Regions from separate parts of the Parafrigoribacterium mesophilum genome, predicted to be linked through region 1. Evidence: predicted binding sites of a transcription regulator. Region 1 holds the regulator's gene; the other holds the start of a gene.
The links. The regulator HrcA, encoded in region 1, represses chaperone genes, less so after heat shock. The targets are predictions, from matches to a motif close to TTNGCACTCGNNNNNNNCGAGTGCNAA.

Region 1 (14,980 bases):
GCCGCGCGCGAGCACGTCCACGAGCGGGAACTGCTTCTCGACGGTGCGCAGTAACCGGTCCTCGGGGCCGAGAAGGCGGACCATGGCGACGTCGTCGACCCGCAACTGCACCCTGGCGCTGCCGGGCTCTCCCGCAAGGAAAATGTCGCTACTGGGCAAGGGTGCCTTCCGGCAACTCTCCGCCGAGAACGTGCGCGTGCACGTGGAACACCGTCTGTCCCGCCGAGGAGCCGGTGTTGAACACCAGCCGGAACTCGCCGTTGCTGAACTGCTTCGCCAGCTGATCGGCCGTCGCGACCAGTTCGGCCAGCAGGTTGGGGTTGGCCGCGGCCAATTCGGTGACGTTCCGGTAGTCGCCGGCCTTGGGCAAGACCAGGATGTGCACGGGGGCCTGCGGGGCGATGTCGTTGAAGGCGATGATGCGGTCGTTTTCGAACACGATGTCGGCGGGGATGTCCCGGTCGATGATCTTCGTGAAGATCGAACGCTCGTCGCTGTCTGCCATGTGCTCCATCGTAACCGCCGCGCCGTGATCACGCCCGGCCGGGCGAGCCGGTCCGCTCACCATCGCCCCAGCACACCGTTCAGTGCCGCGATCGCGGCGGGGCCCGCGGTGGAGGTGCGCAGCACCGCGTCCCCGAGGCGCACCGCGCGGGCGCCGGCCCGCGTCAGGGTGTCCAGTTCCTCCGGCGCGATCCCGCCCTCCGGGCCGACCACCAGCACCAGGTCCCTGGCGTCCTGCTCTGCTGCGACGGCGGTCAGGTTCAATTGCGCGCCCGGGGCGAGCACGAGCATCCGGGTCGCCTCGGCCTGTCGCGCGAGTTCGGTTGTGGTCAGTTGATCGGCCACCGCCGGGATCCACGGTCGCAGTGATTGCTTGGTGGCCTCTCGAACGATGCTGGCCCAGCGCTCGCGGCCCTTGTCCGCCTTGGCACCCTGCCAGCGCACGATCGAGCGTTGTGCCGCCCAGGGGATCACCGTGTCGACGCCGAGTTCGGTGGCCGCCTGAATCGCCAACTCGTCCCGGCCGCCCTTGGCCAGCGCCTGCACCAGGGTGAGCGTCGGTGCTGGCGCGGGGACCCGGCGCACCTCCTGGGCCCGGATCGCCAGCCGGTCCGCCGCCGCCTCCAGCACCGGGCCGGTGACCACCAGTCCGCTGCCGTTGCCGATCGAGAGGGTCTCGCCGACCCGAATCCGGCTGACGACCACGGCGTGCCGGGCTTCCGCGCCGAGGATCGACACCGTCGAGCCGACTGCGGCATCCGTCAGCTGCTCGTTCAGGTAGAAGTGCGCCATCCGGTTACAGGTTCAGGAACCGATCGCGCAGTTTCTGGAACATGCCCTGCTGGAACCGGGTCAAGGTCGGCGGCGTCACCTTGTGGCTGCGGGCGAACTGTTTGATCAGGTCCTGCTGCTTGTGGTCGAGTTTGGTCGGGGTGGCCACTTGGATGCCGATCTTGAGGTCGCCGCGGCCGCTGCCGCGCAGCCGGGTGATGCCGCGTTCCTTGATCGTGAGCACGTCGGAGCTTTGGATGCCGGGCCGGATGTCGACCCGCACCTCGCCGTCCAGGGTCTTCAGCGTTGCCGTGGTGCCCAGGATGGCATCGGACATCTGCACCTCGAGGGTCGCCAGGAGGTCGTCGCCGTTGCGGCTGAACACCTCGTGGTGGCGCACCTTGATTTCGAGGTACAGGTCGCCGTTCGGTCCGCCGGCCGGGCCGACCTCACCCTGGGAAGGCAGTTGCAGGCGCACACCGGTGTCGACGCCGGCGGGAATGTCGACCGGAATGCTGCGCCGGGCGCGCACTCGACCCTGGCCCTGGCAGGTCGCGCACGGGTTCGGGATGACGGTGCCGTAGCCGCGGCAGGTGGCGCACGGGCTGGAGGTCATCACGTTGCCCAGCAGTGAGCGCACGGCGCGTTGGATCTGGCCGGTCCCGTGGCAGATGTCGCAGGTCACCGGGCGGGTGCCGGGCGCGCAGCACGAACCGCCGCAGGTCTCGCAGAGCACGGCGGTGTCGACCTCCACGTCGCGGTGGGCGCCGAAGATGACCTCGTCGAGGTCGACCTCCACCCGCAGCAGCGCGTCCTGGCCGCGTTCTTTCCTGGACCGGGGACCCCTGGTGGTGCCGCCGCCGAAGAACGTCTCGAAGATGTCGCCGAAGCCGCCGAACCCGTTACCGCCGAACCCGGCTTGCGGGCCCAGGTCGTATTGCTGTCGCTGCTCGGGGTCGGACAGCACGTCGTAGGCGTGCGTGACGTCTTTGAACCGCTCGGAGGCATCCGCGCCGGGGTTGACGTCGGGGTGCAACTGTCGCGCCAGTTTGCGGTACGCCTTCTTGATTTGGTCCAGCGTGGCATCCCGCGGGACGCCCAGTACTTCGTAGTGGTCAGTCAATCCAGTTCCTCATTCGCCCCACGTGATGGGTTCGGCCGGCGCAGGGCGCGGCCTGCCGCCCAGGCGTGGTGGTCAGCGTGTCAATCGTCGCCCAGCAGGCGGGACAGGTAGCGCGCCACCGCACGCACCGCGGCCATGTTGTTCGAGTAATCCATTCTCGTCGGTCCGAGTACCCCGAGCCGAGCCAATTCGCCCCGCGAGGCCGTGTAGCCGGTGGTGAGCACGGATGCCTCTCCCAGTCCGAACTGCGCGTTCTCCCGTCCGATGCTCACCGAAACGCCGGTGCGGTCGGGCTCCATCTCGCCGAACAGTTTGAGCAGGGTGACCTGTTCTTCGATGGCTTCCAAGACCGGAAAGATGCTTCCGGCGAAGTCCTCTTCGGTGCGGACCAGGTTCGCGGTGCCGGCCATCACGAGCTTGTCATGCCGGCCGGCGGCGACCTGCTCCATCAAGCTGGTGACCACCTGGGTGACCATGGCCACGTGCCGCGCCGAGAACGTGGCGGGGATCTCCTTCAGCGCCGCACCGGCATCCGCCAGCCCGGTCCCGGCGATCGCGGCGTTCAACTTCGCACGCAGTTCCGCCACCAGCAGCTCGTCGAATTCTTCCCGAACGTCGATCAGTCGCTGCTCGACCCGCCCGGTATCCGTGATCAACACCGTCATGAGCCGCGTCGACCCCAGAGGCACCAGTTCGATGTGCCGCACCCGCGCGTGCGCGACGGACGGGTACTGCACCAGCGCGACCTGGTGGGTGAGCTGGGACAGCAGTCGCACCGTGCGCACCAGCACTTCGTCCATGTCGGCTGAGGCGCCGAGGAAGGTTTCGATCGCGTGCCGCTGGGCCTGGCTCAACGGTCGCAAGTCCGCGAGATGATCGACGAAGACACGGTAGCCCTTGTCGGTGGGGATGCGGCCCGACGAGGTGTGCGGCGCCACGATGAGGTCTTCCTCCTCCAAGAGCGCCATATCGTTGCGGATGGTGGCCGCCGACACGCCGAAGGCATGGCGGTCAACAATCGACTTCGACCCGACCGGCTCGCGAGACGCCACGTAGTCCTTCACGATGACGCGGAGGACATCGAGACCCCGCTCCGAAACCATCGCGCGCTCCCCTCCACTTAGCACTCGCATTATCCGACTGCCAATTCTACCGCGAGAGGGTCCGGTCGGGGGCATTGTGTGGCATCCGGGCGAACAGTACTCTCTGGGGTGAGTTCATGCGCGTGCCGGTTCGTGTGGCTTCGCGCCTGACCTGCCCCGGCTGCCATCGGCCGAGGTCGGCGTACCCGAAAGGCATGGCCATGACCGACACCAACCCGCCGCAGGCGGCGGCGCCGCTGACTGCGGAGGAAGACAAGCAGTGGGCGACGTTCGCGCACTTCGGCAACATCATCGTGTTGATCCCCGCCCTCATCATCTATGTCGTGTTCAAAGACCGCGGACGGCTGGTGCGCCAGGAGTCCACGGAAGCGCTGAACTGGACGATCAACGTGGCGGGCGCACTGGTCGCCATCTGGATCCTCGAGGCGATCTTCACGTTCATCCCGTTCGTCGGCTGGATCATCAATCTTCTGCTGTTGTTCGCCCTCTGGGCGCTGATCATCGTCAACGTGATCTTCGCCATCATGGGCGGTGTGAGAGTGAGCAATGGCGGCAGCTACCGCTATCCGGCGAACATCCGCTGGATCAAGTAGTGCGCCGAACCGGCCCGCTTGCTTTAATGGGCAGATGTCGCAGTCCACTCCACCCCCAGGCCCGTATCAGGCCGCTCAGCCGCTGAACCCAGCCGACGAGAAGCTGTGGTCGACACTCGTCCACATCGGTGGGATCTTCTTCTACTTCCTGCCCGCGCTCATCGGCTATCTACTGCTCAAAGACCGCGGGCCGTTCGTGCGGCAACACACGACCACGGCGCTGAATTTTCAGATCACGATCGCCATCGCCAGCATTATCGGTGGCATCACGACCGTCATCCTGATCGGTTTCCTGATCCTTGCCGCGGCCGCCATCGTGAACCTGGTGTTCAGCATCATCGCCGCGGTGGCCGCCAATCGGGGCGAGTACTACGAGTACCCGCTCGCCATCAAATTCGTCAAGTAGGCGCAGGCACCGATGGGCAGGCACCGATGGGCAGGCACCGATCAGTCCAGCAGCCTGCGCACCACGACATCGGCCAGCAGTCGTCCGGTGAGGGTCAGCACGACCCTGCCCTGGAACGCGGCTGACGGGTCCACGAGCCCTTCGGCGATGAGTCCGGCGACGGCGGTGCGGCCGGATGCGGTCAGTTCGCTGGTCGGGACGCCGTCGCGGATGCGACTGAGCAGCAGCACCCGCTCCACCCGGCGGGTCTGCGCATCCAGAGTCTCCCGGCCGGCCGCCGGCGACAAACCGGCGAGCACCCGCTCGGCGTAGGCGGCCGGATGCCTCACGTTCCACCAGCGCACCCCGCCGACGTGACTGTGCGCGCCCGGCCCGACGCCCCACCAGTCGTGACCCTGCCAGTAGGCCAGGTTGTGCCGCGACCGGTGTTCGTCGCCGGTGGCCCAGTTGCTCACCTCGTACCACTGGAATCCGGCGTCCGACAGCACCGCATCCGCGAGTTCGTACATGTCCGCCTGCAGATCTTCGTTGGGCTGCGCCACCTCGCCGCGCCGGATCTGCCTGGCCAGCTTCGTGCCGGTCTCAACGATCAGGCAGTACGCGGAGAGATGGTCGGGCTGCTGGGCGATGGCGGCGTGAAGTGAGCGCCGCCAGTCGTCGATGCTCTCGGAAGGGGTGCCGTAGATCAGGTCCAGGCTCACCTGAAGCCCGGCATCGCGGGCCCACCGCACGACGAGCGGAATCCGATCCGGGTCGTGGGTGCGTTCCAGCGTGGCGAGCACGTGCGGCACAGCCGACTGCATCCCGAACGACACCCGTGTGAATCCGGCGGCCTTCAACGCGAGCAGGTACCTAGCGTCAACGGAGTCCGGGTTGGCCTCGGTGGTCACCTCGGCGCCGGGCACCAATCCCCAGGTGTCCACGATGGTGTGGAACATGTCGGCGAGGTTCTCCACCGGCAGCAGCGTCGGTGTGCCGCCGCCGAAGAAGACCGTGGACACCGGCCGCGGCGGGATCGGCGTGCGTTCCAGCACGGTGCGGGCCTGGCCGAGCTCGAGGATGGCCTGGGCGGCGTAGTCGCTGCGCTTCACCCCTCGAAGTTCCGGGGCGGTGTAGGTGTTGAAGTCGCAGTATCCGCAGCGTGCCTTGCAAAACGGGACGTGTACATACACGCCGAAGTGGCGGTGCTCGGCCCCGACAGCCACCGAGTCCGGCAGCAGGCCGTCATCCGGGGCCGGGTCGGCGATCGGCAGAGCGCTTCCCACGCGCCTACTTCTTCTCTTTCTTCTCCGTGTCCCCGGTGAGGGCCGCCACGAACGCCTCCTGCGGCACCTCGACCCGGCCGACCATCTTCATCCGTTTCTTGCCCTCTTTTTGCTTCTCGAGCAGCTTGCGCTTGCGGGTGATGTCGCCGCCGTAGCACTTTGCGAGCACGTCTTTGCGCATCGCGCTGATGGACTCGCGGGCGATGATCCTGGCGCCGATCGCCGCCTGGATGGGCACCTCGAACTGCTGCCTCGGGATCAGCTTCTTCAGCCGCTCGGTCATCAGCACGCCGTAGGCGTATGCCTTGTCGCGGTGCACGATGGCGCTGAACGCGTCGACCGCTTCGCCCTGCAGCAGGATGTCGACCTTCACCAGATCGGCCTCCGCTTCACCGGCGGGCTCGTAGTCCAGCGACGCATAACCCTGCGTGCGGCTCTTCAGATGGTCGAAGAAGTCGAACACGATCTCGCCGAGCGGCATCGTGTAGTGCAGTTCGACGCGGTCTTCGCCGAGGTATTCCATGCCGAGCAGGGTGCCGCGACGGCTCTGGCACAGTTCCATGATGGTGCCGACGTAATCCTTCGGGGCCAGAATGGATGCCTTCACCATCGGCTCGGAGACGGACGCGATCTTGCCGTCGGGGAACTCGCTCGGGTTCGTGACGGTGTGCGACTTCTTGTCGTCGGTGGACACCTCGTAGATCACGCTGGGCGCGGTGGCGATGAGGTCGAGGCCGAACTCGCGCTCCAGTCGCTCGGTGACGATCTCCAGGTGCAACAGCCCCAAAAATCCGCAGCGGAAGCCGAAGCCCAGGGCGACGGATGTCTCCGGCTCGTACACGAGGGCGGCGTCGCTGAGCTTGAGCTTGTCCAATGCGTCGCGCAGCACGGGGAAGTCGGAGCCGTCGATCGGGTACAGCCCGGAGAACACCATCGGCTTCGGCTCGGCGTATCCCTTGAGCGCGGTCGCGGCCGGCTTCGTGGAGTTGGTGACGGTGTCGCCGACCTTGCTGAGGCGCACATCCTTGACCCCGGTGATGAGGTAGCCCACTTCGCCAACGCCGAGGCCCTTGGTGGGCACCGGTTCCGGGGCGCTGACCCCGATCTCGAGCAGCTCGTGGGTGCTGCCGGTGCTCATCATCACGATTCTCTCGCGGGGCGAAAGTTGGCCGTCCACCACGCGTACGTATGTGATCACGCCGCGGTAGGAGTCGTAGACAGAGTCGAAGATCATCGCCCTGGCGGGTGCGTCCGCGTCGCCGAGTGGGGGTGGGACCAATTCTGTGACCCGGTCCAGGAGTGCCTCGACGCCCTCGCCGGTTTTGCCCGAGACGCGCAGCACATCCTCTGGTCTGCCGCCGATCAGGCTGGCCAGTTCCTTGGCATACTTCTCCGGGTCCGCGGCGGGCAGGTCGATCTTGTTGAGCACCGGGATGATGGTGAGGTCGTGGTCCAAGGCGAGGTACAGGTTCGCGAGGGTCTGCGCTTCGATGCCCTGCGCGGCGTCGACGAGCAGGATGGCGCCCTCGCACGCGGCCAGGCTCCGGGAGACCTCGTATGTGAAATCCACGTGGCCGGGCGTGTCGATCATGTTCAGCGCATACACGGTCCCTGAGCCTGTCGAAGGGTCCACCAGCGACCACGGCATCCGTACCGCCTGGCTCTTGATGGTGATGCCGCGCTCACGCTCGATGTCCATCCGGTCCAGGTATTGGGCGCGCATGTCCCGGTCGCTGACCACCCCGGTGATCTGCAGCATCCGGTCGGCCAGGGTGGACTTACCGTGATCGATGTGCGCGATGATGCAGAAGTTGCGGATGCGTGCCGGGTCCGTCGACGCAGGCTCAAGCACCTTCACTGATTTCGGGCTCACGCGTTCCTCTTTGTCGATCCGGTCGCACAATTCTCCCATGCCCGCCCATTGTGCCCGTTCCGGCTAGGTGTTCCCGTTGCGCCGGGCACATTGAGCCGGAACGGGCACATTTGTGGCGGCATGAAAACTGGTAATGTTGCCTGTTGGCTTGCGCGCGACATCCGGGACCATCAGGATGTACACGCGAATCGCAGCTCGCAGAGGCTGCCCGAGAACTGTTCGATACACACAGAAGGTAGTACACGTGGCAAACATCAAGTCGCAGATCAAGCGCATCGGCACGAACAAGAAGGCCCAGGACCGCAACAAGGCGGTCAAGAGCGAGGTCAAGAGCGCGATCCGCGCCACCCGCGAGGCCATCGCCACCGGTGACGCCAAGAAGGCCGCGGCTGCGCTCACCGTCGCGTCGAAGAAGTTGGACAAGGCCGCCAGCAAGGGCGTGCTGCACAAGAACAACGTCGCGAACCGCAAGTCCGCGATCGCCAAAAAGGTCGCTGCGCTCTAGCCCGCCGCCCGCTGAAGGGCGCCACTACGAGGGGTCTCGACAAGCTCGACCACCGGTGGCGACCAGCACAACCACCGGACTGCGCGGCGCGACTACGAGGGGTCTCGACAAGCTCGACCACCGGTGATCACCGGCCTGCGCGGTGCGGTTAGCCGCGACGGCTGACCTGACCGATCATGCGCTCCAGGGCGAAGACGGGGTCCCGCCCGGTGCCCTTGACCTGGGCGTCCGTCTCGGCGAGCAGCTGGATCGCCGTACCCAGCCCGGCGTCGCTCCAACCCTGAAGGTCCCGCCGCGCCCGGTCGACCTGCCACGGAGCGAGGCCGAACTTCTGCGCCAACTGGGCCGACGAGCCGTGCCCACCGGACACCTTCGCCATCGTGCGAAGCTTGCTCGCAAATGCCGCCACCAGCGGAACCGGATCGGCGCCGGATGCCAGAGCGTGCCGCAGCAGGATCAGCGCTTCGCCGTGCCGTCCGGCGATGGCGACATCCGCCACCCGGAAGGCACTGGTCTCCACCCGGCCGGAATAGTACTTCTCCACGGTCCGTTCCGTCACGTCGTCGTCGACGTCCGACAATAACTGCTGGCAGGCCCCGGCCAATTCGGCCAGGTCGCCGGAGAACGCGGAGACGAGGGCGCGCAGCGCGCCCGGTGTCGCGCGTCGGCCGAGGGAGGAGAATTCCGCGGCGGCGAAGTCGAGCTTCTCCGAGTCCTTCTTCAGTTCCGCGCAGGTGATTTCGATGCCGCCGCCCAACCCCGCACGCACCGCATCCAGCAACTTCTTTCCGCGCACTCCCCCGGTGTGCCGCAGCACGAGATAGGTGTCGTCCGCCGGCGCCGATAGATAGCGCAGCGTCTCGGTCAGGAACGCATCACTGCATTTTTCGACGGCGGTGGCACGGATCATCCGCGGTTCGGCGAACAGGGAGGGGCTGGCCAAGGTGATCAATTCGCCGGGCACGTAACCGGAGGCATCCAGATCACTGACCTCGAGGCTGGGATCCTCAGCCTTGAGGATGTCGCGCAGTAGCCGGATGGCGCGGTCGGCCAGGAAGTCCTCCGGGCCCGAGACGAGCACAACGTGCGCCGGACGCACCTTGTCCCAGCTCAGGCGCGGAATCACCACGGCGGTTTTCGTTGCTGCCACGACTACACCCGGCCGAACACGACGACGCAGTTCTGACCGCCGAAACCGAACGCGTTCGTGGTCGCATACCGCACCGGCTGCTCCCGCGCCGTTCCCGGCACGTAGTCCAGAAAGCACTCCGGGTCGGCGGTGTCGTAATTGATCGTCGGCGGGATGACCCCCTGCGAAATAGACAGAGCGCAGAGCAGCCCGGCCAGTGCCCCGGCCGCGCCGATGAGGTGCCCGGTCATCGACTTGGGTGCGGAGACCGGCACCCGACGGGCGTGCTCACCGAACGCCGCGGCGATCGCCGCCGTTTCGGTACGGTCGTTGGCTCTGGTGGAGGTTCCATGCGCACAGATCATGTCGATGGCCGACTTGTCCAGCTGCGCGTTGGCCAGCGCCCGGGTGATAGCGAGCGCCGCGTACTTACCATTGGGCTCTGGAGCGACGATGTTGAAGCCGTCGCTGGTGAGCGCCCCGCCGACCACTTCCGCGTAGATGTGGGCACCCCGAGCCCTGGCGTGGGAAAGGAGTTCCATCGTGAAGACGACAGCGCCCTCGCCGAAGACGAAACCGTCGCGGTTCGCGTCGAACGGGCGGGACGCCTGCTGTGGTGAGTCGTTGCTCTGTGACAGCGCTCGCATCGCTGACAGTCCGGCGAACATTACCGGGGTGATCGCCGCGTCGACGCCTCCGGCGATGACCACGTCGGCGTCGCCGGCGAGCAGGATGCTGCGGGCCTCGAGCAAGGCGTAGGCGCCGCTCGCGCAGGCCAACGCGCTGGCGTTCACCGGTCCGTGCACGCCCAGATCGATGGCGATCTCGCATGCGGCCATGTTGGTCAACGCCGATGGAACGAAGCTGGGGCTGATCCGACGGGCCTCGCCGCGGCCGAGCAGGCCGGCGGCATCCGCGATCTCGGTGAATCCGGAGACGGCGCTGTTGACGACGACAGCGGCGTTCACCTCGTTCAGGTCCCGCCCAAGTCCGGCGTCGTCTACGGCTTCCTGAGCCGCCGCCACGGCCAGTTGGGAGGTGCGTGACGACCGGTTCGCGCGTTTCACCGACAACACCGTGGTCGGATCGAATCCCTTCACTTCGGCGGCGATGCGCGTGGGGAACTCAGTCGCGTCGAACTGGGTGATCAGGCCGACACCGCTGCGTCCGGAGGTGAGGCCGTCCCAGGTGTCCCGCCAGGTGTTCCCGAGGGGCGTCACGGCGCCCAGACCGGTGATGACGACCCGGTCGCTGTCGGATCTTGTCATAGGTGTTCCAACGCGCCGATCCGTTCGTCCTCGATCGCGGCCTCCGCCATCTTGAAGTGCATCTTCTTACCGGTAGCGGTCATCGGCAGTTCATCCACGAATCGGTACGCCCTCGGGCGTTTGAAGTTCGCGAGGGATTCGTCGGCCTTGCAGTGGGCATCCAGCGCCGCCGCCGTGAGCGTCTCGTCGCGGCTCACGACATAGGCGACGACTTTCTGCCCCCAGTGGGCGTCCGGCAGACCGACCACGATCGAGTTCGTCACGCCAGGGTACGTGCCGAGCACTTCTTCAACCTGAGCAGGATGCACGTTCTCGCCTCCGGAGATGATCATGTCGTCCTTGCGGCCGAGGATCGTCACGAAGCCGTCTTCGTCCCACACCGCGATGTCGCCAGGATACAGCCAGCCCTCGAAGAACTTCTCCTCGTCTTTGTCTGGCAGGTTCACGTAGGCGAACCCGGATTTCGGCGAACGCATGATGACTTCCCCGGCTTCCTGACCGTCCCTGGCCACCAGCTCGTCTGGCCGACCGCGGCGGCCTTCGAAGACCTTCACCACGGCCACGTCGTCGTCGGTGCACGCCCGTCCCGCACTGCCGGCCCGTGCCGGCAAATCCTCCGGACGCAGGAACGTGTTCCAGAACGCCTCGGTGGTTCCGTAGCCGTTGAAAATCCGAGGAGTGAGCAGCTGCTGGTAGCGCAGGATCGCGGCGCGTTCCATCGGGGACCCCATCGTGACGATGCCGGACAGCGTTGACAGGTCGCGCGGCGAGCGCTCCTGTTCGTCGGCGAGCATCGCCAGCGTGGTCGGGGCGCCGATGAGGAAGGTCAGCTGGTACTTTGCGACCCAGTCCAGCACGGTGGCCGCATCGAAATTCCGCAGCGGTACCACGGAGCCGCCGACGTAGAACACCGGGTTCGGCCCGCCCGAGTACAGACCGCCACGGTGGAACCACGGCGTCATGTTGAGCGTGCGGTCGTGCGGGGCGAGCGGGAAGTGCATGATCACGTCGTGTGCCGACATCACCTCCACGATGGACGGCAGGGCGACGCCCTTGGGCATGCCGGTGGTTCCGGAGGTGTAAAGCCTGGTGGTTTCCTCGTACACCGAGAAATCCGGTGGGAGCGCCGGCAGTTCGCCCGTCGCATCCTGGAGCGCGTCGTGGAACGGCACCGCTCCGGGTAGCGTTTCCTGCGCGCTGGAACCGCCGACCACCAGAAGCGCGGGGCTCGCTCCGCTCGTGGCCAGGGCGCGCTCGAAGTTGGCGACGACCTCCTGGTCGTAGACATAGACGAGCGGCTCGCTGTCCTCGATGATGTGGGCGATCTCCCCGGGCGCGAGCCGGTAGTTCACCGGCACACCGATGGCCGCCAGACGCTGCGTCGCCAGGTACAGGATGGCGAATTCCGGGCAGTTGAACAGCTGGTAGGCGACCCGGTCACCGCGGCCGACACCGAGGGCGGCCAGCGCCAGCGCGGCCCGCTCCACATCCGCGCCCAGCTGCCGGTAGGTCCACGTCCTGCCGCTGGGCGGGTCGATGATCGCGGTCTGATTCGGGAACCTGGACACATTTCTGCGGAACCCGGCGTCGTAGTTGAATTCGTGTTCGAAGTAGGCGCGGAATTTGGTGGCGTCGTAGGTCATGTGAATCTCCAAAGGAAGCGATTTCGGGGTGCTCCGGCCGCGCATCCAACCCCAGGTCGGTCAACCGTGAGTTTAGATCGTGGACGCCATCCTATTCCGTGGCCGGTGCCCTCGGCGAGTGCTCGCTCCACACCGTCACCGTGCCGCCAGCGGCCGGTGAGACCAGGATCATGCCCTGCCGATCGGTGCGCTCGGCGCTCGTCCCGACGGACGCGAGGATGCCCAGCAGTGCCGCCGTCGGATGTCCGTAGTCGTTGTGCGCGCCGACCCCGATGATGCCCACCCTGGCATGTGCCACCTGGTACATTCTGAGGTTCTGGTCGGCGGAGCCGTGGTGGGCCACCTTCACCACGTCGACCGGGCCGATCCGGTTCGCGGCCAGCACCCTGGCTTGCGGTTCCCGGCCCAGGTCCCCCAGAAAGAGAGAGCTGAGGCATCCGGACGCGCAGCCTCCGCCGCCGTGGAAGGCGATGGTCACGCTCGCGTCGTTGCCGGGTTGCACCGTGCCGAGCCGCGCTGGAGGCCACAGCACCCGCCAGTTGAGCTGACCGAGGGTGCCCGCCTCGCCCTGGGCCACCTCATCGACGTGAGCTCCGGATGCCGCGAGCGCCTGCCGGAGTTTTGTGTCGTGCGCGTCGGAGACCGGGCCGACCATGGCGCGGTCCACCCGACCGAAGACCGCGGCGGTCCCACCGACATGGTCGAGGTCGTAGTGGGTGAGCACGAGGAGCTGGATGCGGCCGATGCCGAGTTCGCGGAGGCACTTCTCCAGCGGTCTCGGGTCCGGTCCGGTGTCGACGAGCGCGACCTGACCGGCGCTGCGCACGAGCACGGCGTCGCCCTGTCCAATGTCGCAGGCGGCGATCTCCCAGTTGGCGGGTCTGGCCAACTGGCGCACGACCTGGTCGCCGACGACACCGCCCGTGTACACGACGAGGACCAGCACGAGAAGGGCTGCGGCGCCGCGCCGGGCGCGCGGCCAGCGGTCGCCGGCCAGCATGGCGAACAGGACGAGTGCGATCACCATGGCCGCCAGCGCGACACCGACGGCGCCGGGCAGCCACCGTGCCTGACTGCCGGGGAGCGCGGTGAAGAACCGCGCGACCGCGGCGATCCACGTGGACGGCAGCCATGCCGCAGCGGCCACGGCGTGTCCGAGCGGCGGCGCGATCGGGATCAGCAGGCACGCCGCCAAGCCGAGCACGGTCGCCAGCGGAGCGGCCGGTTCGCTGAGCAGGTTGGCGACCACGCCGTAGACCGGAATAGCGGGGTTCAGCAGGATGAGCACCGGCTGGCAGGCGATCTGTGCCGCCAACGGGATGGCGATCACCGCGGCGAGGGGGCGTGGCATCCCGCGGCCGAGCAGTGCGGTCAGCGGCCGCACGAGCAGGAGCAGCCCGGCCGTGGCCAGCACCGAGAGCAGGAACCCGTAGTTGCGGCACAGCCACGGGTCGATCGTGAGCAGGATGATCACCGCGAGCGAGAGCACCGGGATGCCGCGCAGCGAGCGCCCGCCCGCCATCGCGGCGAGAACCAGCGCTGCCATCACAGCGGCCCGCAACACGCTGGCCTGAGGGGTTACCAAAGCCACGAAGCCGACCAGTACGACCAGGGCACCGCCGACGCGCCAGTGACGAGGGATGCCGGCCGCGGCGCCGGCAATCATGACCAGCCCGATAATCACCGCGCAATTGGCGCCGGACACCGCGGTGAGGTGGCTCAGCGAGGTGGACTTCATCGCGGCGTCGAGGGTGACGTTCACCGCGCTGGTGTCGCCGATCGCCAGTCCGGGAAGCAGGTCGCCGCCGTCGCCGGGTAGCGAGCGTGATGCGCCGACGAAACCGGATCGCAGCGCGTTGGCCCAGTCCAGGTACCACGGCGGGTGCCCGATCACGCGCGGACTGCCCCGCGCGAAGACGAGGAAGGCGACCGAGTCTCCCGGTTCGGCGGCCGCGATCGTGCCGGCGAGCACGAGTCCGGTGCCGATGCCCGAGCCGTCCGGCGCATCCGGCGCGCCGAACAGCAGCACCGGCACCCGGGATGACGATCGCACCTGCCCCACGGTGACCGAGGTGAGGGTAATCGACAGCGGGGTGCGGGCGCTGCCCGGGTGGAATACCGCGTCGGTGACCGCGGTCGCGGTGATTGAGCGGTGGCTCTGGGCCGCGCGCACGAGCACCTGAGGCATCCGCGCCGGCGCGGCGAGTGCGGCGGCACTGAGCACCAGTGCCGCCGCGGCTGAGGCGAGGACGACGGAGCCGGCCATCACGCCCAGCGCTCGGCGAAGCCGGCTGGCGCCCAGCCCGCGCAGGCGGAACTGTTGCGGGCCGGCGATGAGCAGTGCCACGGCGGTGACGCCGGCGAGAATCCACAGCAGCACCGCGGCGGCACTGAGCCGGTCCGGGAAGCCGACCAGCACGGCCAGCACGATCCACGCGACCGCCGCCGGTACTGCCAGGCGCAGGTCGCCCATCAGTCGGCCATCACACCGTGACCAGGTCTTTGAGTTCCGCGAAGGTCTTCTCGCCGATTCCGGTCACACTCATCAGGTCTTCGACCGCGTTGAAGCGGCCATTGGCTTGGCGCCAGGCGACGATGCGCTTCGCCATGGCCGGGCCGACCCTGGGCAGTGTTTCGAGGTCCGATTCGCTGGCCGTGTTGATGTTCACCTTGCCGCCGACGGTGCTGGTGCCTCCGGTCACGGGCCCACCCGGCGGCCCGACGGCTTCGCCCACCTTCGGCACGTAGATCTGTTCGCCGTCCGAAACGGGACGGGCCAGGTTCAGCTGCGCCCGGT
Region 2 (14,980 bases), on a different contig from region 1:
TCGCCAGGACGCATCCGCGGCCCGGCGGCGTGCCGCTCGTCCACGTGGACGCCTACCGGCTCGCCGGCGCCGACGAGCTGGAAGACCTCGACATCGACTTCGAAGGATCCATCGTCGTGGTGGAATGGGCAGAGGGGATGCTGGACGGCCTCGCCGATTCCTGGCTTGCCGTGCGGATCGACCGGCCGAAGGGCGGCGCGGGCGCTGACGGGCCAGGAACCGTTTTCGAGGACGCCGCCGAACCGCGCGAAGTCACCATCACCGGGCACGGGCCGCGCTGGGCCGGCGTCGTGCTGTAACCCACCGATACCATTCCGGACCATTGAGCCCGCCGCGGCGGGCGGTCTGGTCCGGAACAGCATCGCTCGGTGCATGCGGCGGCCAGGCGGCGGCCGGATGCGAGCGGCCGGGCAAATTAGACTGGCGGGGTGCTTCTCGCCATCGATACCTCCGCAGGCACCAGCGTCGCGGTGGTCGACCCGGACCGGGGCACTCTCGCCCTGCGACACGAATCCGGCACCCGCTCGCACGCCGAAGTGATCGGGACGCTGATTGCCGAAAGCCTCACACAGTCACAGGTTACGGCCGCGACGCTCTCCGCAGTCGCCGTGGGGATGGGACCGGGTCCATTCACCGGCCTGCGCGTGGGCATCGCGGCCGCGCAGGCGTTCGCGCTGGGAGCCGGGAAGTCACTGCTGCGGGTGGTCAGCCACGACGCGGTAGCGTTCGGCCGCTACGCCGAGGGTTTCACCGGCCCGCTGCTGGTGGTCACCGACGCACGCCGCCGCGAGGTGTACTGGTCCGCCTACAGCGGCGTCGACGCCACCGGAATCCCCCAGCGGGTCGACGACCCCGGACTGTCCCGACCCGGCGATCTCGCGGAGGCCGTCACCGATTACCCGCGCTACGAACGGCTGGATGCCACCGAGGTGTCCGCGGCATCCGTCGGCCTGCTCGCCGAGGCACTGCACCGGCACGGCAGAGCGTTCGCCGGTCCGGCTCCGCTCTATCTGCGCTCGCCGGATGTGACGGTGCCGACCTCGATGAAGCGGGTCAGCCAGTGACCTGGCAGCTGCGCCGGGCCAGACCTGCGGACCTCGCGACGATCATGGTGCTGGAGAAGTCGATCTTCACCGCGGATGCCTGGTCGACAGCCACCATGAAGCGCGACCTGCTGAATCCACAGTGCTACTACCTCGTGGCCTTCGACCCGGAAACCCCGGAGACGATCGACGGCTACGCCGGACTGTTCGCCCCGTCGGGCGCCGGCGATGCCGACATCCAGACCATCGCGGTCGCTGAGGCCTCCCGCCGCGCCGGACTGGGACGCGTGCTGATGCTCTCGCTGATCACCGAGGCGCGTCATCGCGGTGCGCGGCAGGTGTTCCTCGAGGTGCGGGCGGACAACCCCGCGGCACAGAACCTGTACCGCACCCTGGGATTCGAGCAGATCGGCGTGCGCGTGGCGTACTACCAGCCGGACGGCGTCGACGCGCTGACCATGCGCCTGACCGTGCCGGAACCCCGGATCGCCCCGGCGGTGGGTGTCCCGGCCGGGAACAGCCCGCTCGTGCTCGGCATCGAGACCAGTTGCGACGAGACCGGAATCGGCATCGTGCGCGGCGACACCCTGCTCGCCAACGTGATCGCGTCGTCCATGGACGAGCATGCCCGCTACGGCGGCGTGGTCCCCGAGATCGCGGCGCGCGCCCACCTCGAAGCGCTCACCCCGAGCCTGACGGCCGCGCTCGACCGGGCCGGCGTCACCCTCCGGGAACTGGACGCGATCGCCGTCACCAGCGGCCCAGGGCTCGCCGGCGCGCTCATGGTAGGGGTGGGGGCGGCGAAGGCGCTCGCCATCGCCCTGGACACGCCGCTCTACGCCGTCAACCACCTGGTCGGTCACGTCGGCGCTGACGTGCTGCGCCACGGTGACTCCTCCCAGGTGTCCGGACCGCTGGAATACCCCACCATCGCCCTGCTGGTCTCCGGCGGGCACACCTCGCTGCTGCTGGTGCGCGACCTCGTCTCGGACGTGGAACTGCTCGGCGAGACCATCGACGACGCGGCCGGCGAGGCGTTCGACAAGGTGGCCAGGTTGCTCGGCCTGCCCTATCCCGGCGGACCGCACATCGACCGGGTCGCTGCGGGCGGCAACCCGGATGCCATCCGTTTCCCCCGAGGGCTCAGCCGCCCCAAGGACCTCGAGAAGCACCGCTACGACTTCTCATTCTCGGGACTCAAGACGGCGGTCGCCAGGTGGGTGGAACAGCGAACGGATGCCGGTGAGCCGGTACCGATGGCCGACACCGCTGCCAGCTTCCGCGAGGCCGTCGTCGACGTGCTCACCGCGAAGGCTGTCGCCGCCTGCCTGGACTTCGGCATCCCGCGCCTCCTGCTCGGCGGCGGCGTCATCGCCAACGCCCGACTGCGCGAGGTGGCCGCCGAACGCTGCGCCGCCCACGGGATCGAACTGCGGGTGCCGCCGCTGTCGCTGTGCACCGACAACGGCGCGATGATCGCGGCGCTCGGCGCGCAGTTGGTGATGGCCGGACGGGGGCCGTCCGGGCTCGGTTTCGGCGCGGACTCCACCCTCCCGGTGACCACCATTCAGGCCTGAAAGCGACCCATTGACACGCGCAGTTCAGGGTGTCAGCATGGCCCGCAACACTAACGTGTCTACCCCGAACGGAGACGTCATGACCGACCCGGATCTCCCACCCAGCACCCCGCCGCCGACGGTACCGCCGCCGACTCCGCCCACCACCCCACCGACGAATCCTCCACCGGGACCCGGTGCGCCGCCGGAAGAGCCACCGCTCCTCGACGACGTACGCGGTGACTATCGCGGTGACCATCGTGATGACCATCGCGGTGGCGCGCCAGGCGCCACCGCCTACGGCGCGGGCCCTGCTGCTGCCCCATACGGGACGCAAACCGCGTACGGCACGCGCGATCCCGCCCCGAAACAAACTCTGAGTCTCACCTCGTTCATCGTCGGGCTTGCCAGCCTCGTCTTCTGCTGGGTCCCGGTGCTCGGCTTCCTTGGCGCGATCGCCGCCGTGATCATCGGCTTCATCGCCAAGAACCGGGAGCCACAGGCGCCCAAGTGGATGTGGCTGGTCGGCATCATCTCCGGATTCGCGGCCATCCTGCTCAGCCTGCTCATCCTCATCCCGCTCATCTTGCTGTTCGCGTTCGGAGCGGCAGTCAGCACCGGCGTTCCGGTTCCGACTCCCTGAGCGTCGGGCTACCGAATTTCACCGTCGCGCTCGACGATGAGCACGCAGTGGCGTCCGGCCACCCGGGTAATCACCACCGTCGCGCTGCCCTTGCCCTTCAATCCGAGTCTTTTCCGCAGCGTCGCCGGGTCGACATCCGCCCCCCGCTTCTTGATCTCCACGGCACCGATACCGCGCTGCGTCAGGGTCTTCTTCAGCGTCCGCTCGTCCCACGGCAGCCGGTCGAGGATGCGGAACCGCGTGGCGAACGGCGTGTCGACCCGCGTGTCTGAGCTCAGATAGGCGATCCCGTCGCTGATCATGGATGCGCCCAAATCCCGCGCCAGGTCGCCGATCAGCCGGGCGCGGATCACCGCGCCATCCGGCTCATAAAGGTACTGCCCGAGCGCACCGACCGGCGCGTCCGTGCTGTCCTCACCCGCCGCCAGTTCGGCGCTGCCGTGTTTTCCGAGCAGCAGCGCGCTGCGACGGATGCCGGGCCTGGCCAGAGCGCCGAACCACAGCGACACCTCGACCACCTCCCGGTCCACGGAAACCCACTGTGCTTCGGCCTGGGCTGGGATCAGTGCGCGGTCCATGCCGGGAGCCAGTTTCACCCCGGTGGGCAGTTGGTCGGCGAAGGCGAACGCCGTCTCCAGCGACGGTGACCAGTCGGCTGGATCGGACAGGCGGCGGGACGAGGTGCGCCGGGCGGGGTCCAGGTAGACGCCGTCGGCCTCTGTCGGCACGAACGAGGCGGCGTCTCCGTGCACCACGGTGGCGTGCGGCCACGGCGCGAGGTTGTATGCGGCGATCGCGGCGGTGACTTCGTCCCGTTCGACCGCAGTCACCCGAATGTCCAGCGCCGCCAGCGCCAGCGCGTCACCACCGATTCCGCAGCCCAGGTCGGCGACGCGGTTCAGCCCCGCCGAGCGGAACCGGCCGGCGTGCACGGCGGCGACCGACAGTCTGGTCGCCTGTTCCAGTCCGGCCGGAGTGAACAGCATCCGGTCGGCGAACTCGCCGAACTTGAGGGTCGCGTGCCGCCGAAGCTTCGACTGGGTCAGTACCGCCGAGACGAGCGCGGGGGAGTGCCCCGCCTCGCGCAGCGCGCTGACCATGCGCACCACATCCGCCGTCGAGTCGTAGGGCGGCAGGTCGTCGAGCAGGCTCAGCCCCTCGGTCGACAGCACTTCGAGCAACTCGGCAGTTTCCATCCGCCCATTCTGATCCGAAATGACGGAGATCTGGTCATCGGGATGCCCGCACCGCGCGATCCCGGGTCCTCTGGTAGCAAAACTCCGTCATTTCGCCAAGGGCGGGAGTGGCTAGGAGGCGGGCGGGGCAGGGGCCTGAATTGGCACTCGGATTGACCGAGTGCCAACCGAGGCCGTACAGTAGTTCTGGCACACTCACAGTGAGAGTGCTAACCAGAGATTTCTAAGTTCTTCAGAAAGAGGTCAGCCGTGTCGGTGTCAATCAAGCCGCTCGAGGATCGCATTGTAGTAAAGCAGGTCGATGCAGAGGAGACCACCGCATCCGGTCTCGTCATCCCTGACACCGCGAAGGAGAAGCCCCAGGAGGGTGAAGTTCTCGCCGTGGGTCCAGGGCGCATCGACGACAACGGCAACCGCGTCCCGCTCGATATCGCCGTGGGCGACAAGGTCATCTACTCCAAGTACGGCGGAACCGAGGTCAAGTACAGCGGCGAAGACCTGCTCGTGCTCTCGGCCCGCGACGTGCTCGCGGTCGTGGTGCGCTAGAGGCACGCTCAGCTGAAGCGCCGATAGATTCAGCGCTCGTATGGCCCGTCCGGTTGATCCGGACGGGCCATTTGCGTACCTTGGCGCGCAAGGACAGGAGTAGCATGCGAACAGTGCCCGCTCCTTCCGCCGCCTTCGCAGCACGCGAGCGGTCCGGTGTTGCCTATGCCGTCTCGGCGTATGGCCTCTGGGGGCTGTTCCCGCTCTACTTCCTCCTGCTGCTGCCGAGCGGGCCGTTCGAAATCGTCGCCTACCGGGTGCTGTTCTCGTTCGTCTTCTGCCTCATCGTCATCACGATGCTGCGTCGATGGGACAAGATTTTCGCCATGGTTCGGCAGACCAGGCTCTTTTTGACGCTGGGCGTCGCCGGCATCCTCATCTTCGGCAACTGGCAGGTCTACGTGCTTGCCGTGCTCGGCGGGCACGTCACCGAAGCAGCACTCGGGTACTTCATCAACCCCATCGTCACGGTGCTCCTGGGTGTGCTGCTGTTGCGCGAGAAGCTCCGGCCGGCGCAGTGGACGGCGGTCGCGCTGAGTGGTGTCGCGGTGCTCGTTCTCGCCATCAACTACGGAGCATTCCCCTGGATCGCCCTCGCCCTCGCGTTCACGTTCGGACTGTACGGCTATGCGAAGAAGTCGGTCGGGGGTGAGGTGGATGCGCTCACCGGTTTGACCATTGAAACCGCCTGGCTGGTCCCGGTCGCTCTGGCCGAGCTCGTGTTCGTCGGAATGACCACCGGCATCACCTTCGGCAACATCAGCGTGGCCAACACCTTGCTGCTGCTCAGCGCCGGAGTCGTCACTGCGATCCCGCTGCTCCTGTTCGCCGCCTCCGCCCGGCGGCTTCGGCTGACCACGATCGGACTGATCCAGTACCTGACTCCGATTCTGCAGTTCGTCATCGGCGCGTTCGTGCTGAACGAGGCGATGCCGACGTCCCGCTGGATCGGGTTCGCGCTGGTCTGGATGGCGCTGATCATCCTCTCGGTGGACATGGTGGTCTCCGGCCGTTCCCGCCGCGCCTTGCCGTTACCCGGTTGAGCGTTCGATAGTCTTCCGCCCAGAAGCCGCAAACCACAGGCTACGAAAGGATGCCGGATGCCTCGATCGCGCACCATTTCATTGGTCGCGGTCTTCGTGGCGGCATCGTTGGCCTGCGCGGCCTGCACGAGCGGGCCGAGCCAGGCGCCCTCGACATCCTCCAGTCCCACCCCGAGCGTCACCGCCGGACCGCTTGCGCCCGGTGACGGTGTGCTGCGCATCGGGACTCTGCTGCCCACGACCGGTGCCTCGGCCTTCCTCGCCCCGGCGCAGGCTGCCGGTGTGGAACTCGCCGTGCGCGAGATCAACGAAGCAGGCGGCGTTCTCGGCGTGCCGGTCGAGGTGTTCCACCGCGACTCCGGCGACGCCTCCACCACCACGCTGGAAACCTCATTCGCCGACCTGCTCACCAAGAAGATCGACGTGGTGATCGGCCCGTCCTCCTCCGTGCTCGCCGCCCGGCTGCTGCCGAAGAGCACCGAAGCCAAGATCCCGATGATCTCACCGGCTGCCACCGGCATCGCACTGACGACCCAGCAGAACGAAGGATGGTTCTTCCGCAGCATCCCCTCGGCGGCGCTGCAGTCCAGTGCCCTCGCGGCAGCGGTCACGAAATCCGGCGCCACGAAACTCGGAGTCATCGCGTTCGAGGATCCGACCGGCAGTGCCGTGTCCCAGGGGCTGGATAGCGCCATGACCGCGGCCGGTGGCGCGCTGGTGGTGCAGCAGAGCTTTGGCGCCGAGACGAAGGACCTCGCGCCCGTGGTCGCCGCCATTGTCAAGGCCGCCCCGCAGTCGGTGGCGCTGGTCAGTCCGTTCAGCGCCATGGCGCAGAACCAGGCGCTGATCACCGCGCTGAGCGCGGCGGGATTCGGCGGCGCCAAGCTCTGGCTCACCAGCGGCAATCTCGCGGACTATTCCCAGGCGCTGCCGGCGGGGCTGCTCAAGGACGTCAACGGCATCCTCGAGGGCGACACCACAAACGAGGCGTTCGACAAACGCGTGCTCTCGGCCGGACCCTCGGTCACCGACTACCGTTACGCCGCGGAGGCCTATGACGCGGTGATGCTCGCCGCGCTCGCCGCCATCGTGGGACACAACGACACCGGTGCCGGGATCGCCCGGCAGCTGCGCGGGGTCTCCTCCGGCGGCATCAAATGCCAAAGCTTCGGGGAATGTCTCGACGTGCTCAAGACCCAGAAGGACATCGACTACGACGGCGTGTCCGGGCCGCTCACACTGGATGCCGCCGGGGACCCTTCGCCCGCACACTACGGCGTCTACCGCTACAGCGCCGAGAACCAGTACAGTCGCGTCGGCGACGTGCTCGCGGGGTGAACTGCGGAATTCGGCGCGGCCATGCGGGCAAGCGCAAATTACCCCCGGTCGGGAACGTAATAGTAACGATTCCGTAGTGTTATCGCCGTAAGACGTGCCTTCATTTGTGCGCAGGTCGTTTGGGCAATAGCTTTACGGGAGGCAGTGTTATCTGCCATGTCTCAAGCACAGAAAAATACAAGGAGCAACATGAGCGCATTTGTGAAGGTTAAATCCTCACGGTCGCGGTATCTGAAGTCAGTCCTCAGTGGTGTCGCCATGCTCGGCGTTGGAGCAATGGTGCTCGCCGGCTGTTCGGCGACTCCGAGCGCCAGCCCGACGAAGTCGGCTGGCCCGGTGCAGGATCTTACCCTCAACCTCGGCACGGTGATTGCGCAAACCGGGTCACTCGCGTTCCTCGGGCCGCCGCAGGAGGCCGGAGTCCAACTCGCCGTCAAGGACATCAACGACGCCAACCTCGGCATCAAAGTGAACTTGACGCTCGGAGACTCTGGCGACCCGGACAACAAGGCGTACGCCACCACGGTTCCGAACCTGATCAACAAGAAGGTCAACGCCATTGTTGGTGCTTCTGCCTCCAGTGTGACGAAGCTGATCCTCGACCAGGTCACTGGTGCCGGAATCCTGCTGATTTCCCCATCGGCAACCTCGCCGGACTTCACCACGGCGCCGGACAACGGGTTGTTCTTCCGCACGGCCCCGTCTGACCTGCTGCAAGGTGAGACGCTCGGCAACCTGATCGCGGCGGACGGTGCCAGCACGCTGGGCGTCATCGCACTCAACGACCCATATGGAACCGGATTGCAGAAGGCGACCTCGAAGGCATTCGAGGCGGCTGGTGGAAAGACTGTTGCCAACGAGCTGTTCAACGATGGCGACACGAACTTCACCTCGCAGATCTCAGCTGTGCTGGCTCAGAAGCCTGACGCTATCGCGCTGATCACCTTCGACCAGGGCAAGACCATCATCCCGGCACTCAAGGATGCTGGATTTGACATGAGCCACCTGTACCTGGTTGATGGCAACACCAGCCACTACGGCACCCAGTTGGCACCGGGCACACTCACCGGTGCTCAGGGGACGATCCCTGGCCCGGCGCTGTCGACGGACTTCCACGACCAGTTGGTCGCCAACTACGCGGCAGTCAACAACGGCGCGGAGTTGAAGGAATTCACCTATTCCGCCGAAAGCTATGACGCCGTTGTACTCGTCGCGCTCGCGGCACTGTCGGCCAAGTCGGTCGACGGCAAGGCGATGGCAGCGAAGATGGCTGCGGTGTCCGGTGCGGACAAGGGCAAGAAGGCCACGACCTTCGCCGAAGCCGCGAAGATCATCAACGCCGGTGACGCAGTTGACTACGACGGCCCGTCCGGCGGAGTCAAGTTCGACAAGGCAGGAGACCCGACCGAGGCATCGATCGGCATCTACAAGTACGACGCCACGAACGAATTCAAGCGCACCAACAAGTAACGCCGGCACGAGAAGAAGGGCCCCGACCGTCACGGTCGGGGCCCTTCCTTCGTGCTTCGCGCAACCGCTAGGCGGCGTCCTCGCCGAGCGTGCCCAGGTAGAGGTTGATCACCTTAGGATCGGTCAGCAAATCACGCCCACGGCCCGTGTATGCGTCTTTGCCTTGATCCAGCACGTAGCCTCGGTCGCAGATCTGCAGGCAGCGTCTGGCATTCTGCTCCACCATGATGATCGTGACGCCAGCCTTGTTGATCTCCGAGACGCGGATGAACGCCTCGTCTTGACGCACCGGGGAAAGCCCGGCCGATGGCTCGTCCAGCAGCAGAACGTGTGGCTCCATCATCAGCGCACGCGACATCGCCACCATTTGGCGTTCGCCGCCCGACAGAGAACCGGCACGCTGCTTGAGCCGAGACGACAGTTCCCCGAAAATGCTGACCACGAACTCCAGGCGCTCCTCATAGAGCTTGGGTTTCTGGAAGACACCCATTTGCAGGTTCTCTTCGATGCTCAGGGTGGGGAAGATGTTGTTGTTCTGGGGAACGTACCCGACGCCACGGGCAACAAGCTTGTTCGCAGGCAATCCCGTGATGGTGTCACCGTTCAACACGATTTCGCCGCCGCGAACGTGCACCTGGCCGAAGATCGCCTTGAGCAGCGTCGATTTGCCGGCGCCATTGGGACCGATGATGCCGATCAGCTCGCCGCGGTTCACGTGCACCGAACAGTCATTGAGAATGTTGACGCCCGGCAGGTATCCGGCGAAGAGGTGGTCTACCTCAATGACCGCTTGTTCGTTCGTCTCGCTCACAATGGAACCCCCTGTTCACTCACCCGGCCGGTGACGACACCGAGATCCGTGTCGAGATGGCTGCCGAGATAAGCGTCGATCACGGCTGGATCCTTCATCACCAGATCCGGCGGTCCCTCAGCCACAACGCGCCCCTGCGCCATCACCACGACCCAGTCCGCAATGTGACGCACCATCTGCATGTCGTGCTCCACGAAGAGCACCGTCATACCGTCGCGCTTGAGATTGAGGATGTGGTCCAGCAGCGACTGGGTGAGCGCTGGGTTGACTCCCGCCATGGGCTCATCGAGCATCACGAGTGTTGGATCACTCATCAACGCCCTGGCCATCTCCAGAAGCTTGCGTTGCCCGCCGGAAAGGCTGGCCGCGTAGTCGTTTGCTTTTTCGGCGAGCTTGAAGTGGGTAAGCAGTTCTCGTGCCTTCGCCTCGATCGCATCGTCTTGCTTGCGCCACAGCTTGGGAATGAGGCCCACCCAGAAGTTCTCGCCCCGCTGCTCGCGGGCTCCCAGCTTCATGTTCTCCAAGACCGACAGCATCCCGAGGGCCTTGGTCAGCTGAAAGGTGCGCACCTGACCGAGCCGTGAGATCTTGAACGCCGGAATGCCGTGCAGCGGTGTGCCGTTGAACGTCCAGGTGCCGGTGTTCGGCTTGTCAAAGCCGGTGATCAGGTTGAAGAACGTGGTCTTGCCGGCGCCATTCGGGCCGATGAGCGCCGTGATGGCGTTACGCGGGATCTCGAGGTGATCGACATCCACGGCCTTCAATCCGCCGTAGGCGCGGGTGACGTTGTCGGCGACGATGATCGGGTCGGTCTTCGCGCATCCCGGAACCATATCCCCGATGTGCAGCCCAGTGGACTTGGTGTATTGCTGCGTGGTTGCCGGCACGTCAGCCAATCCCACGCCGTCGTCTAGCGCGTCGACACGGGTGATGGGGAGTGACTCAGCGGAGTCATCGGCCAGGATCTCGCCGGGGAGCGTGCCGTCCGGCAGGGTCTCTCCTGGAATCGAATCAGCGGGCATTGAAGGTCATCTCCTTCTTGTTGCCGAGGATTCCCTGCGGCCGGAACACGACGATGAGCATGAGCGCGATGCCGACAAGTACGAAGCGCAGCACGCTGGCTTGGATGGGCGACATGAACGGCAGGAATCCGGCTGACGACAACGCCGGTAGGAACACCGACAGGAAGGCCATGATCAGCCAGAACGCGATGGATCCGAGCACCGGGCCGAGTACGGTCGCTGCGCCACCGAGCAGCAACACCGTCCACAAGAAGAAGGTCAGCGACGGCAGGTAAACGCCGGGAACGACCGCGGAGGGCAGGGCGAGCACGACTCCGCCGAGCGAGCCGAGGCATCCACCGAGCACCAAAACCTGCATCTTGTACGAGAACACGTTCTTGCCGAGCGCCCGCACCGCATCCTCGTCCTCACGGATGCCCTTGACCACGCGACCCCATGGGCTGCGCATCAGTAACCAGACCACCAGCACGGCGACGATCAGAAGTGCGATGCCGAAGATGCGCACCCACCAGTCCTGCTCGTTGTAGCGGAACGGGCCGAAACCGTATGTTCCTGCCGGAATCGGGTTGGATGCACGGAATCCGGCATGGTAGCCGCCGAGACCGTCGGCGGAGTTGGTGTACTCCCCGAAGAGGGTGCTGTTGAACAGCAAGCGCAACACTTCCGCCGCCGCAATGGTGGCGATGGCGAGATAGTCGGCGCGCAGCCTCAGGGTGGGCAGGCCCAGAATGAACGCGAAAATGACGGAGGCCACCAGACCGATCAGGATGCCCATCCACCAAGGCAGGTGGAACGACAGGATCGAGATGGCGTACGCGTAACCGCCGATAGCCATGAAGCCGGCTTGGCCGAAGTTGAGCAGACCGCCGTAGCCGAAGTGCACGGCGAGGCCGACGGTGGCGATCGCGTAGGCGATGGTCTCCGGCGCGATCAGCCAGGCGGCCGTGTTCGAGAAAATGAAACCCCAGTCCATGCCAGCTACCTAACCTATTCTCTCTTTGCGGCCGAGGATGCCCTGTGGTCTGAAAAGCAGCACGATGATCAAAATCGTCAACGGTGCGACGTACTTCAGGTCCGACGGCAGCCAGAGGGTGGAGATTTCGACCAGCAGGCCGACGATGATCGAACCGATCAGGGCGCCGAACGCGGTGCCGAGCCCGCCCAGCACGACGGCGGCGAAAACCAGCAGCAAGATCTGCCAGCCCATATCCCACTTGATTCCCGGCCGGAAGTAAGCCCAGAGGATGCCGGAAAGCCCGGCCAGCGCCGCGCCGAAGACCCAGATCAGGCGGATCACATGGTCCACATCGATGCCGGAGGCCGATGCCAGTGCCGGGTTATCCGAAATGGCTCTGGTGGCCTTTCCGGTGCGGGTGCGCAACAGCCAGTAGCCGACTCCGACGAGCACCACGATGCTGATTCCCATGCTGATCATGTCGGTGACCGATAGGGCGATTGGGCCGAGCAGCGTGATCTTCGCCGATCCAGAGTCCGGCAGCTGATAAGTGCCACCACCGTAGAAGTACTGGAAGATATACCGCAGGGCCAGTGACAGACCGATGCTGACGATCATCAACTGCACCACGCTGAGATTTCGCTTCCGCAACGGTTTCCAGAGCGTGATGTCCAGTCCCCAGCTGAGCAGCCCGGTGAGGACGATCGCGAGCGGGAACGCGATCCACCAGGGGAACGCCAATTGCACGCCGAAGGTCAACGCCATCACCGCGCCGAACGTGACGAATTCGGCGTGCGCGAAGTTGGCCAACCCGGTGGTGCCGTAGATCAGGGACAGCCCGATGGAGGCCAGGGCCAACATGAGTCCGAAGTTGAGGCCGCTGATGACCCGCTGAATGAACTGGTCGGCGAAGCTCGTCACGTGCCGTTCGCCCTGTCCCAGGAAGTAGTTCACCGAGCGCATGTTGGTCAGGCCGAAGTTCGCATCGACCACGTTCGAGCCCTTGGCGACGATCACGCCTTTCGGCAGAGTCGACTCGTCGAGGGTGATCGTGTATTTCGCCTTCTTGGGCACGCCGACCGACCACTGGCCCTTAGCGTCGGTCTTCACCTCGGCCTTGTAGCCGTTGCCCGACACTTCCAGCACCACGCCGTCCAGTGGCTTGTCGTTGTACTTCACGTTGCCGCTGAACACGTAGTCGTACTTGTCGACGTTGATCGAATCCGCGGATGCCGGCGATGCCAACAGGGTCGACAGCGTGAGCGCGGCGAGCAGCACGCCCAGGAGAACCAAAGCGAATCGTCGCCAGCGCACACGACTTTGACCAACTGCTACCACGAGACCTCCAAGACGGACCAGGTGAGATTTTTGCATCTCGGACGATTCTGGCATCCGTCGTCGTTGACGATACCTGCCGATTATGACGCATATTGATGGTCTGCGCGCACCACAGGGTCGGCGTCAGGTTCAGATGCGGCCGAACCGTTAATATGAAAGTACCGGAATTCGCGCGGGCATCCCGCCTCGCGCTTTCGCGGAGAAAATCGGGAGACATATGGACAGCGATGATCCTTTCGGCTTCATCGGACTCACCTACGACGACGTCATGCTGCTGCCAGGGCACACCGATGTCATCCCCAGCGAGGCTGACACCACGACGCGGCTGAGCCGCAGGATCACGGTGTCTTCTCCGCTGCTGTCCTCGGCCATGGACACCGTCACCGAAGCCCGGATGGCGATCGCCATGGCGCGGCAGGGCGGTCTCGGCGTGCTGCACCGCAACCTGTCCATCGCCGATCAAGCGGACTACGTCGACAAGGTCAAGCGCAGCGAATCCGGCATGATCACCAACCCGGTGACCACGACGCCGGAGGCCACCGTCGCCGAGGTCGATGCGCTGTGCGGTCAGTTCAGGGTCTCGGGTCTCCCGGTGGTGCAAGGTGACGGTCTGCTGGTGGGCATCATCACCAACCGCGACATGAGATTCGTGCCCATGGTCGACCGGGCCAGCGCCCTGGTGCGCGATGTGATGACGCGCACGCCTCTGATCACCGCCCCCGCAGGCATCGCGCCCGAGGACGCGATCAAGATCCTCGCAAAGCACAAGATCGAGAAGCTGCCGCTGGTGGATGCCGACGGCAAGCTGCGCGGGCTGATCACCGTGAAGGACTTCGACAAGTCGGAGCAGTACCCGAACTCCACCAAGGATGAGGCGGGCCGACTGCGCGTCGGTGCTGCGATCGGATTCTTCGGCGACGCCTGGGTGCGGGCGATGACGCTGGTCGAGGCCGGCGTGGACGCGCTGATCGTGGACACCGCGAACGGCGATTCCGCCGGGGTGATCGACCTCATCCGCAAGCTCAAGGCCGAGCCCGCCGCCGCCCATGTCGACGTGATCGGTGGGAACGTCGCCACCCGCAGCGGCGCGCAGGCGCTCGTGGATGCCGGCGCGGATGCCGTGAAAGTCGGCGTCGGGCCGGGCTCGATCTGCACCACCCGCGTGGTGGCCGGCGTGGGCGTGCCCCAGGTGACGGCGGTGTACGAGGCGTCCTTGGCGGCCCGGCCGGCTGGTATCCCGGTGATCGCCGACGGCGGCCTGCAGTACTCCGGCGACATCGCCAAGGCCCTCGTGGCCGGCGCCGACTCTGTGATGCTCGGCTCGCTGCTAGCCGGATGCGACGAGAGCCCGGGTGAGCTGGTCTTCGTGAACGGCAAGCAGTTCAAGAACTACCGCGGGATGGGCTCGCTGGGCGCGCTGCAGACGCGCGGGAAGGCGACCTCATACTCCAAGGACCGGTACTTCCAGGCGGACGTGCCCTCCGACGACAAGCTGATCCCCGAGGGGATCGAGGGCCGGGTGCCCTACCGCGGGCCGCTGTCCGCGGTGGCGTACCAGTTGCTCGGCGGACTGCGGCAGTCGATGTTCTATGTCGGTGCGCGCACCATCCCGGAGCTGAAGAGCCGCGGCAAGTTCGTGCGGATCACGGCGGCCGGGCTGAAGGAATCGCATCCGCACGACATCCAGATGATGGTCGAAGCGCCGAACTACAACCAGCACTAACCGGGACGGCGGGCAGGGGCCTCGATACGCTCGTTCCTCGCTACTCGACCGGCTATCCGGCCCAGTGAGTCGGGTAGCGACCGAGCTTTGCGAGCCACTTGCCGAGACCGCTCAGCGGGCCGCCGCGAGCCGCCCGATGGCCTCGGTGAGCACATCGGGTGAGCATCCGAAGTTCAGACGCACGAAGCCGCGCCCCTGGGCGCCGAAACTGGGGCCGGGATTGAGCGCCACCCTGGCCTGCTCCAGGGCGTGGAGTGACGGATCGTCGCCCCAGTCCAGCGCGCGGAAGTCGAGCC

Region 2: groES (co-chaperone GroES) is a predicted target of HrcA. The motif match lies at 4,579-4,605, and genes of this name have one in related genera.

Annotation. Positions count from the first base shown of each region.
Region 1 covers NZ_JBDJAF010000001.1:473,866-488,845, forward strand. Annotated here, with positions in the region: gene ABFX56_RS02365 (PhoH family protein) at 1-159, opposite strand, end outside; gene ABFX56_RS02370 (histidine triad nucleotide-binding protein) at 149-505, opposite strand; gene ABFX56_RS02375 (16S rRNA (uracil(1498)-N(3))-methyltransferase) at 562-1,296, opposite strand; gene dnaJ (molecular chaperone DnaJ) at 1,301-2,398, opposite strand; gene hrcA (heat-inducible transcriptional repressor HrcA) at 2,479-3,501, opposite strand; gene ABFX56_RS02390 (DUF4870 domain-containing protein) at 3,702-4,094, shown strand; gene ABFX56_RS02395 (DUF4870 domain-containing protein) at 4,129-4,500, shown strand; gene hemW (radical SAM family heme chaperone HemW) at 4,542-5,765, opposite strand; gene lepA (translation elongation factor 4) at 5,770-7,638, opposite strand; gene rpsT (30S ribosomal protein S20) at 7,883-8,143, shown strand; gene holA (DNA polymerase III subunit delta) at 8,292-9,293, opposite strand; gene ABFX56_RS02420 (beta-ketoacyl-[acyl-carrier-protein] synthase family protein) at 9,296-10,540, opposite strand; gene ABFX56_RS02425 (class I adenylate-forming enzyme family protein) at 10,537-12,183, opposite strand; gene ABFX56_RS02430 (ComEC/Rec2 family competence protein) at 12,275-14,656, opposite strand; gene ABFX56_RS02435 (helix-hairpin-helix domain-containing protein) at 14,667-14,980, opposite strand, start outside.
Region 2 covers NZ_JBDJAF010000002.1:50,115-65,094, forward strand. Annotated here, with positions in the region: gene tsaE (tRNA (adenosine(37)-N6)-threonylcarbamoyltransferase complex ATPase subunit type 1 TsaE) at 1-299, shown strand, start outside; gene tsaB (tRNA (adenosine(37)-N6)-threonylcarbamoyltransferase complex dimerization subunit type 1 TsaB) at 429-1,064, shown strand; gene tsaD (tRNA (adenosine(37)-N6)-threonylcarbamoyltransferase complex transferase subunit TsaD) at 1,061-2,620, shown strand; gene ABFX56_RS10360 (hypothetical protein) at 2,658-3,242, shown strand; gene ABFX56_RS10365 (THUMP-like domain-containing protein) at 3,251-4,438, opposite strand; gene groES (co-chaperone GroES) at 4,688-4,984, shown strand; gene rarD (EamA family transporter RarD) at 5,089-6,027, shown strand; gene ABFX56_RS10380 (ABC transporter substrate-binding protein) at 6,085-7,365, shown strand; gene ABFX56_RS10385 (ABC transporter substrate-binding protein) at 7,555-8,835, shown strand; gene ABFX56_RS10390 (ABC transporter ATP-binding protein) at 8,903-9,646, opposite strand; gene ABFX56_RS10395 (ABC transporter ATP-binding protein) at 9,643-10,479, opposite strand; gene ABFX56_RS10400 (branched-chain amino acid ABC transporter permease) at 10,658-11,641, opposite strand; gene ABFX56_RS10405 (branched-chain amino acid ABC transporter permease) at 11,651-12,916, opposite strand; gene guaB (IMP dehydrogenase) at 13,179-14,684, shown strand; gene ABFX56_RS10415 (MalY/PatB family protein) at 14,796-14,980, opposite strand, start outside.